DNA from 3 places in the Paenibacillus puldeungensis genome. Region 3 is predicted to be linked to each of the others. Evidence: riboswitches for the same ligand, from Rfam matches in the RefSeq annotation. Region 3 holds a riboswitch; each other region holds the start of a gene.
What was found. A riboswitch is a leader RNA that binds a small molecule or an ion and turns the genes downstream of it on or off. The one in region 3 is predicted to bind cyclic di-AMP.

Region 1: it holds a riboswitch for cyclic di-AMP, as region 3 does, so the genes downstream of both, ACFQ3W_RS25315 (ubiquitin-like domain-containing protein) here and ACFQ3W_RS19020 (APC family permease) in region 3, are expected to answer to the same signal.
Region 2: it holds a riboswitch for cyclic di-AMP, as region 3 does, so the genes downstream of both, ACFQ3W_RS17725 (TrkH family potassium uptake protein) here and ACFQ3W_RS19020 (APC family permease) in region 3, are expected to answer to the same signal.

What each region holds. Positions count from the first base shown of each region.
Region 1 covers NZ_JBHTLM010000035.1:16,034-19,170, forward strand. Annotated here, with positions in the region: gene ACFQ3W_RS25305 (HD domain-containing protein) at 1-256, shown strand, start outside; gene ACFQ3W_RS25310 (TatD family hydrolase) at 273-1,052, shown strand; cyclic di-AMP (ydaO/yuaA leader) riboswitch at 1,257-1,466, shown strand; gene ACFQ3W_RS25315 (ubiquitin-like domain-containing protein) at 1,723-2,859, shown strand; gene rnmV (ribonuclease M5) at 2,971-3,137, shown strand, end outside.
Region 2 covers NZ_JBHTLM010000014.1:17,268-20,404, reverse strand. Annotated here, with positions in the region: gene ACFQ3W_RS17730 (CPBP family intramembrane glutamic endopeptidase) at 1-1,042, opposite strand, end outside; cyclic di-AMP (ydaO/yuaA leader) riboswitch at 1,335-1,492, shown strand; gene ACFQ3W_RS17725 (TrkH family potassium uptake protein) at 1,566-2,903, shown strand; gene ACFQ3W_RS17720 (potassium channel family protein) at 2,920-3,137, shown strand, end outside.
Region 3 covers NZ_JBHTLM010000016.1:26,794-29,930, forward strand. Annotated here, with positions in the region: gene ACFQ3W_RS19015 (SDR family oxidoreductase) at 1-27, shown strand, start outside; gene ACFQ3W_RS19020 (APC family permease) at 121-1,956, opposite strand; cyclic di-AMP (ydaO/yuaA leader) riboswitch at 2,083-2,241, opposite strand; gene ACFQ3W_RS19025 (FtsX-like permease family protein) at 2,498-3,137, opposite strand, start outside.

The DNA.
Region 1 (3,137 bases), on a different contig from region 3:
CGATTTGGAAATTGATTTTCCAAGCGATCTGCCGTATGATGTGTTCCGACCGGACGAAGCGTCCAAGGAAAAGCAAATTTTACTTTTGGATCATCAGAACAGGTTGCGGGAAATATCGGAAGTATCCGATATCGTTCGCTCCATTAGCGGGCTAAGACGAGGCAAAAATTATTTGTACTATCCTGATAATAAAATAAACGCAACTTTGGATCGTTTGCCTCGTGATATTGCCCAAATATTCGAACAGAAACGTTAGGAGGTACCTAAGGCTAATGCTTATTGATACACATACTCATCTGGACGCTCCGGAGTTTGATGACGATCGCGAGGAAACGATCGCACGGGCTTTGGAGCAAGGGGTTTCGCGGATGATCAACATCGGCTTTAACCGCGACACAATCCCTACAACCATGAAGCTCGCCGAATCGTATGATTTTATTTATGCGGCCGTCGGCTGGCATCCGCAGGATGCGATAACGATGCGCGAAGGGGATTTGGACTGGATTGCACAATTGTGCGAACACGAAAAAGTAGTTGCCATCGGGGAGATCGGGCTCGATTATTATTGGGATACGTCACCTAAAGATGTCCAACAGGACGTGTTCCGTAAGCAAATTGGACTAGCCCGAAGCCTCGGGATGCCAATTTGTATCCATAATCGGGATGCCCATGAGGATGTTGTCCGCATTCTTCGCGAAGAAAAGGCAAGCGAGATCGGCGGAGTTCTTCATTCTTTTTCAGGAAGCTGGGAAATCGCCAAAATGTGCCTGGATTTGGGGTTCCATTTATCTTTCGGTGGTCCGATCACGTTTAAAAATGCCAAAACTCCGAAAGAGGTTCTGATTAAGACGCCGATGGATCGATTATTGATCGAAACAGATTCCCCTTATCTCACACCGCACCCATATCGTGGGAAGAGGAATGAGTCGGCTAACGTTCGTTTGGTTGCGGAAGCAGCAGCAGAGCTTAAAGGGGTATCGGTGGAGGAAATCGCCGAAATTACAACCCGAAATGCACTGGAACGATTTGGAATCCCGAGTATTTCGGAGTAAAAGGGATGAAAAAAGGAGTATTTTCGAAAGATTAATGTATTTTAAACAATAAAAACGAGTTCATTACATTTTTTTAACCATTTTTTTAAAAAAACGTGGTTGATTCGTCCTTTACAACATGCATCGAAACAGGATAGAATTTTTTCAGTGATTGTTTTTGGCTCAGCTTGGAAGCTGAAACAGCCATTCAATCTCTGGTTCCATGAACCAGTCTCGCTGAATCTCCGAGAGGAGAACGGGGGAACCGATGCAGATCTGGATCAGTATGTTCTGGCCATTTCTGTAATTGATTTCTTTACAGAGTCTTAGGGGTGAATTCAAGGTCGTTGCGCCATGAGCGAATGACTGAGAACGGGCGGCTCTCTTTCGTCCGAATCCGACAGCTAACCTCGTAAGCGTAATAAGAGAGGTAACTCGTGCAGCTATTACACCAAGACGTTCAAGAAGCCACGAAGGAGTTCCTCTAACTCTTTCTTTGGCTTCTTTTGTTTTGAATAAAAGTAATAGGGTCATCATACTGTTGATAAACAGGAGGTGACAAATGCCGAACAGACTGGGGCAGGATGCGAAATGAGGGGAATCTTCACTCGTTTCGTAAAAAAACTGTAGTCACGTCAAACGTTATCATGCATCGACCTAGACGGCGGGACTATGAAGGAGGACGGAAGAAATGGGCATTTTCCACAAAGGGGAGACCCATGAATCACGCTCATCCAGCATGTCTTACGCAATGCGATGGAAGCATGAGAATTTACGCCAGATTACGCTCGTCGGCGTTCTGGCCATCGCGGTAATCTTCATCATCCTGATCTGGCTTTTCGGCCAAGATCATAAAAAAGTATCGCTGGTTGTTGACGGTAAAGCGCAAGCCGTTGAGACCAAGGAATCAAAGGTAGCAGAGGTGCTGAACGAACAATCCATTCAGCTCCATCCGAAAGATACCATTTCGCGGCCACTGAACAGCTCACTTGGTGACGGGGACCGTATCGTCATCGTACGCGCGGTGCCGGTTAAAGTGAGTTTGGATGGAACCACAAAGGTTCATTTCACAACAAAAGCCAAAGTTGAGGATGCCGTTTCTGAACTTGGTGTGAGGCTGCAGAAGGACGATAAGGTAACCCCTGCCTTGGACAGTGAGGTTTCGGCCAATCTAAATATCCAAATCGTTCGGGTCAACAAGCAAACCGTGCAGAAGAAAGAAGCTATACCCTTTAAGGTCGTAAAGAAGGAAGATGCTACTCTTCTAAAGGGCAAAACCAAGGTTGTCCAACAAGGCAGCCAAGGGTTGGTTATTCACAGCATAGAGAAAGTTTTTGAAGACGGAAAGTTTGTGGCGAAGCGTTGGGTAGGAAAAGCGGTATCCAAAAACGCCAAGCCAAAAATCGTTGCGGTCGGTACGAAGCAGCCGACAGCCGTTCTGTCTGCCAGCATTACGCGTAAAGCGGGGGCGGTAAGTATCGGCGGTTTGACGACCAAGGGCGGCGTCTCATTTAAATATAAAAAGGCACTGAAGAACGTCACTCTGACTGCCTATTCGGCTGAGGAGGACGGTATTGGCACCCGCACCGCTTCCGGCACTCGAGTAGCGGAAGGCAGAACGATAGCCGTCGATAAGGATGTCGTTCCACTCGGCTGGTGGGTATTCATAGAGGGCATCGGTTTCCGTAAAGCGGAAGATACCGGTGGGGCCATCAATGGCCACAAAATCGACGTGTATTATGACACGTTAAAAGCGGCAAATCATTTCGGCAAGAAGAAGGGGCGCACGGTATACGTAATCGGTCCGACGAAGCCGGAATTGAACTAACCTTGTTTTACTTTGCATGGGGAATGAGATACTATTAGGATGATGAATAAGACATTGGATTAGAAGAGGATTTATTCCTCTTCTTTTTGTTATTAGAAGGGAAGACGGATCATGATTAAAGAGGTCATCGTGGTAGAGGGCCGGGATGACACCGTTGCGGTAAAGCGAGCGGTTGAGGCGGATACGATTGAGACTGGGGGCTCGGCGATTAACGAGATGACGTTGAAGAAAATCGCCTTGGCCCAGGAGCGGCGCGGAGTGATCATTTTTACCGATCC
Region 2 (3,137 bases), on a different contig from region 3:
CGACGAGTGAGAAATAGACGGAGGCGGCGAGGAATAGCGTTACCAGACCTTGAAAGATTAGTGCGAACATGATAACACCGGTCTCCGTGCTCTCCGATTGGAAGGCCGGGAGCATATTGATCGTTCCTGCCATGGAAAGAATGAAATAGACGGAGGCTAGGAATATACCTCTTTTAAAGGAGGTATGCATTCTAGTCAGAGCGCTGTATACTATAGCCAAAATGCCAAGCACGAGCGTAAACAGAGCATATCCTCCAAAGGTGAGCCAGTTAGCAATTTTGGTCTGTCCCTTTACATAATCCGTATGTGACTGTGGCACCGAAAAGGAGCTTTCCAGCGAGGAGACCGCGCCGTATTCATAATGCAATTTGATCTGAGCCTGGGATTCTCCTACTTTGGATCCGGGTACATGATACAGGAGACCGACGTCTCCTTCTTTGGATGCCAGTTCCAGTTGATCGCTTTGGAACCCGAATGCTTTTAGGTAAGGTTCGGCGAGCTTTTCCTTTTCCGCGAGGGTCATGTCCCCTTCCCAAGAACGTAAAGAAGCTTCGGTTTCGCTACCATATTTCAGCATCATTTGTTTATTGGCCGTGCTGGCTGAAGCGACTTTCTCAAATCGGACGACTTGGCCGGTCGTCATATGTACGTCAACGTTAAGCTGGTTTAATACCGCATCCGGGTGGGTAAAATGAACACGAAAAACGTCGTAAGGAAATTTTTTCTCATATTTCTTCGAAAATGATGCCAGCAGGTCCTCTTTGGTTAAATAACCATAAAGATCTGAATTGGTCTCGTAAGTAACTAGTGCCTGCTCCTGCCCGTCTAATTTCATTTGTAATACGGATTGAGCGAATTTTATCGCTTCATTTCTGGCTTGCTGCTTGGAGATGACCTTGTTTGATTGGTCCATTTCCAGTGTTTCAGAAGCCGTTGATGGAAATACTTGTACAAACAAGAAAATAATCAGTCCGAGAGCGGCCAGCACCCAGATCGATTTTTGATTTAGGATGCGACCGAATGGTTTCGTGGAAGAATTCATTTCCAAAGAACTCCTTTAATAATAATTTGTTTGAAATCGCATGAATTGTTTCCAAGTGCGTCAAAGTAAAGATAACACAGCGTTAAAACCTTCGCCATAGCAGAAGGGAAAATCTTGTAAAGGCGCAATAACATCTGCCAGCCTTAGCATGACTCAGATTTAAAGCGAACTTAAAGATTGTTTCGCTGCTTTTAGCCAATTTTACAGCTTTTTCATGGAAATACAACTTTGTAGTGGAAGTGAATAAGGATTATAATCCATTTGACGAAAATGAAATGAAAATTTATGAAAAAAAGAATATCGGCCGAATTTCAATTTGAAAACGGGGGAACCGATTTTTTGGGGGTGAATTTCGCGTAAACTTGCGGCTACTTGCCACAACCAGCGAATAGGGCAACTGTGCATGTCCGAATCCGGCAGCTAACCTCGTAGGCCTTTGCAACAGGAGCCAAACACCGAAAGGCATTGGAAATCCAGTGCTTTTTTTCTTTTGTTCTTTTTTAACTACAACGATGAGGTGAATATGTTGTTCTTCAAAAAAATCAGCTTATCTCCGCCACAAATTTTGGTGATGGGATTTGCGCTTATTATTTTGCTGGGTTCGGTTTTGCTGATGCTCCCGATTTCCAGCACAAAGGGAACGACGTTGCCTTTTGTTGATGCACTGTTTACGGCCACTTCAGCTACTTGCGTTACGGGCTTGGTCGTTCGCGACACCGGCACCTATTTCTCCACGTTTGGGCAAGTTGTCATTGTCATGTTAATACAGGTGGGCGGTCTCGGCTTCATGACCATGGCAACGTTGTTCTCACTCGTTTTGAAACGCAAAATATCGCTTAGAGACCGTTTACTCCTCCAAGAGGCGATGAACCAAAACACGATGGAGGGTATCGTAAGATTAATTCGAAAGGTATTGATGTATTCCCTCGTTATTGAATCCTGCGCGGCCCTAATCTTTGCCATCCGCTGGTCATTTGATATGCCGATTGGGAGGGCGTTGTATTACGGTGTATGGCATGCGGTGTCTATGTTTAACAATGCGGGGTTCGATTTATTCGGAGAATATAGGAGCCTGACGCAATATGTCGCTGATCCCATCGTCAACTTTGTTGCCATGTTCCTGATTGTATCTGGTGGCATCGGGTTTATTGTATTATCTGACATCATTGAATTTCGGCGACATCGCAGATTTTCGCTACATTCCAAAGTCGTACTATCTATGACTTCCGCTCTGATTTTGATCGGCGCGATTGTCATTTTCATATTTGAATTCACGAATCCTAGAACGCTTGAACCACTGGGTTGGAGCGGGAAAATTTGGAGCTCCTTCTTTCAATCGGTTACGCCAAGAACGGCGGGAGCCAATACGCTCGATATCGGTGCATTGCGCCAGGCAACCCAATTTTTCATCATTATTCTGATGTTTATCGGGGCTTCGCCTAGCTCTACCGGGGGCGGGATCAAAACAACGACATTTACGATTCTCGTTGGCGCGGTGGCTTCCATGATTCGTGGACGCTCCGACCTTGTGCTGTTTCGTTACCGGCTTACTCAAGAACGGATCTTCAAGGCAATCACACTTACGATGTTATCCTTGTTCCTGGTCATTGCGGTGGCCATGGTGCTGTCAACGACGGAGGATGCAAGCTTCCTTAGCATTTTGTTTGAAACGACCTCTGCGTTTGGTACCGTCGGTCTAACGATGGGGTTAACCGGAAAACTGACAGTGATCGGTAAAATTATTATTAGCCTCACCATGTTCGCCGGACGGCTCGGACCGCTGACGCTGGCTTATGCGCTTGGACCGAAGAAGGGTAAAGAATTATATCGCCACCCGGAAGGCAAAATGATTATAGGATAAGGGGATTAACCAAACGATGAAAACACAGCAGTTTGTAGTGATCGGACTTGGGCGTTTTGGCTCAAGTTTGGCACTGGAGCTCATGGATCTTGGCTATGAGGTCCTAGGCATTGACCGGAATGAGGAGCTGGTCGACGAAATGAGCGATCATCTGACGCATGCTGTCGTAGCGGATGCAACGGATGAGGAAGTCTTGAAATCGCTAGGTGTTCGCAACTTTGATTGCGGGGTAGT
Region 3 (3,137 bases):
GTGGAAGGCGGACATATTCTCACCTAATCTTCTTTCCTGGAAATCAACATGATCAACAAAGAACGCAGGCAAAAAAGCGCAAGTCTAAGGGTTTGAACCCTTGCGACTTGCGCTTTTTTTCTATTTATTCAAATGGAACGGGATCGTCGAAATCACGATATCTTTCCGGAACAGCAGCATTGTACGGATGACGACAGCGGTCTGATTGTGAAGCAGCGCATGCCACCATCTTTTTACGATAAATTGCGGGATTAGGATTGTAATCATGCCGCCTGGTTCTTTCTTATCGATGTTGTCGATATATTTCATCAGCGGCCACAATACGGTCCGGTAAGGCGATCGAAGAATAACGAGCGGGACGCTGGGGTTCCATTTCTCCCACTTTTCTCTCAGTAAAGCAGCCTGTTTGTCATCGCTGTTTACAGATATGGCTACTACATCATCCGAAATACCTCTCGCATAGGATACCGATTGAGCAACCACCTTGCTGATTCCCGAAATTGGAATAATGACTTTGGTATGCATGGCTAAAGGCTGCACACTATAATCGACCTGAAGCTGTTTGGCAATCGCACTGTAATGACGATGGATTGCATAAAACAGCAATACCAGCAGCGGAATGGCCAAGGTAACCATCCAGGCGCCCTCAGTAAACTTAGCGATAACCGTAATGACCAATACGGCTCCGGTCACCAGTGTTCCAATACCAGTAACGATTACCGTCCACTTCGTGCTAGGAATTTCTTTCTTGAGAAAAGCCCGTACCATACCAAATTGGGCAATGGTAAAGGAGAGGAATACGCCTACCGCATACAGTGGAATCATATCATGGGTATTAGCTTGATAGATCACAATGACCAGAACGGCCATCGTACTAAGCAGGAATATCCCGTTCGAAAAAACGAGCCGTGCTCCCCGAAGTGCAAGCGACCGCGGCAAAAACTTGTCTTGTGCGATAATCGAGGTGAGCTGCGGAAAGCCGGCAAAACTCGTATTCGCAGCCAAAAACAAGATGAGCGTTGTAGCGATCTGAACCAAATAATAAATCGGCCCGCGGCCCATTACATGTTCCGTTAGCTGAGACAGAATCGTCTGGTGCTCCATCGGAGCAATGCCAAACGCAAACGTCAGCAGCGTAATTCCCATAAACATCGTGCCCAAAATGACAGCCATCCAAATCATCGTGATCCCGGCATTGCGAGTTGAGGGTGAGCGAAAAGACGGAACTCCGTTGCTAATCGCTTCTACGCCGGTTAAAGCAGAGCACCCTGAAGCAAAAGCACGAAGAACAAGCAGGATCATCGCGAAAGTGCCTATATGGGTTGAACCTGATTGGGCTGAAGAGATCGATGCCGTGTGATACCCCTGCCAACCCTCATGCAAAACTTGAAAGCCTCCGACGACGAGAACGAGCAGAACAGAAAATATAAATAAATAAGTTGGATAAGCAAATACGGTGGCCGATTCGCGAATGCCGCGTAAATTAAGTACCATTAATATAAGCGTTAGAACAACAGCGATTTCTACCTTCCAATGGATCAGTGAAGGAAATGCGGCTACCAATGCCGCAACCCCGGAGCTGATACTAACGGCTACCGTCAGAACATAGTCGATCATCAGCGCTGCGCCGGAAACAAGGCTCGAAGGCGTATTCAAATGCTCTTTAGCAACGACATACGCTCCCCCGCCGGATGGAAACGAATGAACAATCTGACGATATGATAACGTGACAACTAACAGCAGCAATAGAATGCAAAGGCCGATCGGTACGGAATACGTAAGTGCAGATACACCTATCAAAGCGAGCACCAGCAAAATTTCTTCCGTTGCATAAGCCACAGAGGAAAGCGCATCCGATGAGAAAATAGCTAGTGCTTTCCACTTCGGCAATCGCTCCTGGGTCAGCTGTTTCGTACGAAGCGGAGAACCGATCAACCAGCGTTTTATGGAATTCATCATAGGTAGTACACCTTGCCTTCTCTTTCTTAAATGTAGGAAACTTTCTGAAAAAAATTACAAAAAAGGCCGCAGGAAAGTGGGAACTTCCCGCGGCCTTCTCTTAATCAAGAGACGGTAACGTTAATTCCTTCTTTCGGACGCTTACGAGGTTAGCTGACGGATTCGGGCACGAAAGCAGCCCTACGCTTTGGTGTGCAAAGCGATTCACCCCTGAAGGCAAGCGGTCGGCTTGGCCTTCCTGGTTTCCCCGTTTCTGGTTACAGAATTCAGCGATAAAGGGTTGATATTTAATTCACTTCATGAATAATACTCTTGACGAAAACCGGAGTAAAGGTTGAAAAATAGGTAATAATCCACGCAGTTCCGTCGTTTCATGTAAACGAAGCGCTTACAACGACAACGATCTTTTGTTACCTCATATTTACTGGCCTTATCGTTTATAAGGAGACTTTTACCTTGTGCCAAAAAAAGAAAGGCTGTCCAATGTCATTTTGCATGGCACCGAACAGCCCGAGATCTGAAGAACTAAAGTTATATATTATAGCGATTCTTTAATAACACGTTTGTAGAACAAGACAGATAACAACCCGAAAATCGAATACAAGGCCGTATACACCAGCATAACGATAAACATAGGGGCCCAAAGCTCCGATCCGAATAGGAACCAGCCCGATTTGACGGCAAAGTAACTATGGGAGAGACCAACAACGAGGGGAATGCCGAAGTTGAACACCTGCTTAAATTGCACGCCGCGGATTAAGTTGCCCTGTGTAAAGCCGAGCTTCCGAAGGATCGTATAGCTTGGCTTTTCCTCCTCCCCTTCGTCCATTTGTTTGAAATACAATATACACCCTGAGGTAATGAGAAAGGTCAACCCGAGGAAACCGACGACAAACATAATCATGCCCATCATCTGCTTCTGACCGGAAATAATGTCCGATTGGGAAGTATATCCTCCCTTCTGCTCAAAATTCATGTCTTTATATATTTGGTTAGCATGTTCAAGCATGTTTGAGTCCACAATATCTATCCCGACATAAGAATGAGAATTCTGTTGGATATCCGGATCCTTATCTTTGGCCAACTGTTCGAATACCTTCTCATCGACAATCGCCGTCAGCAGTCCGCCTGAAAAATACGAGGAGACCACGGGATCCTTGCTTAAACCGATCAAACGT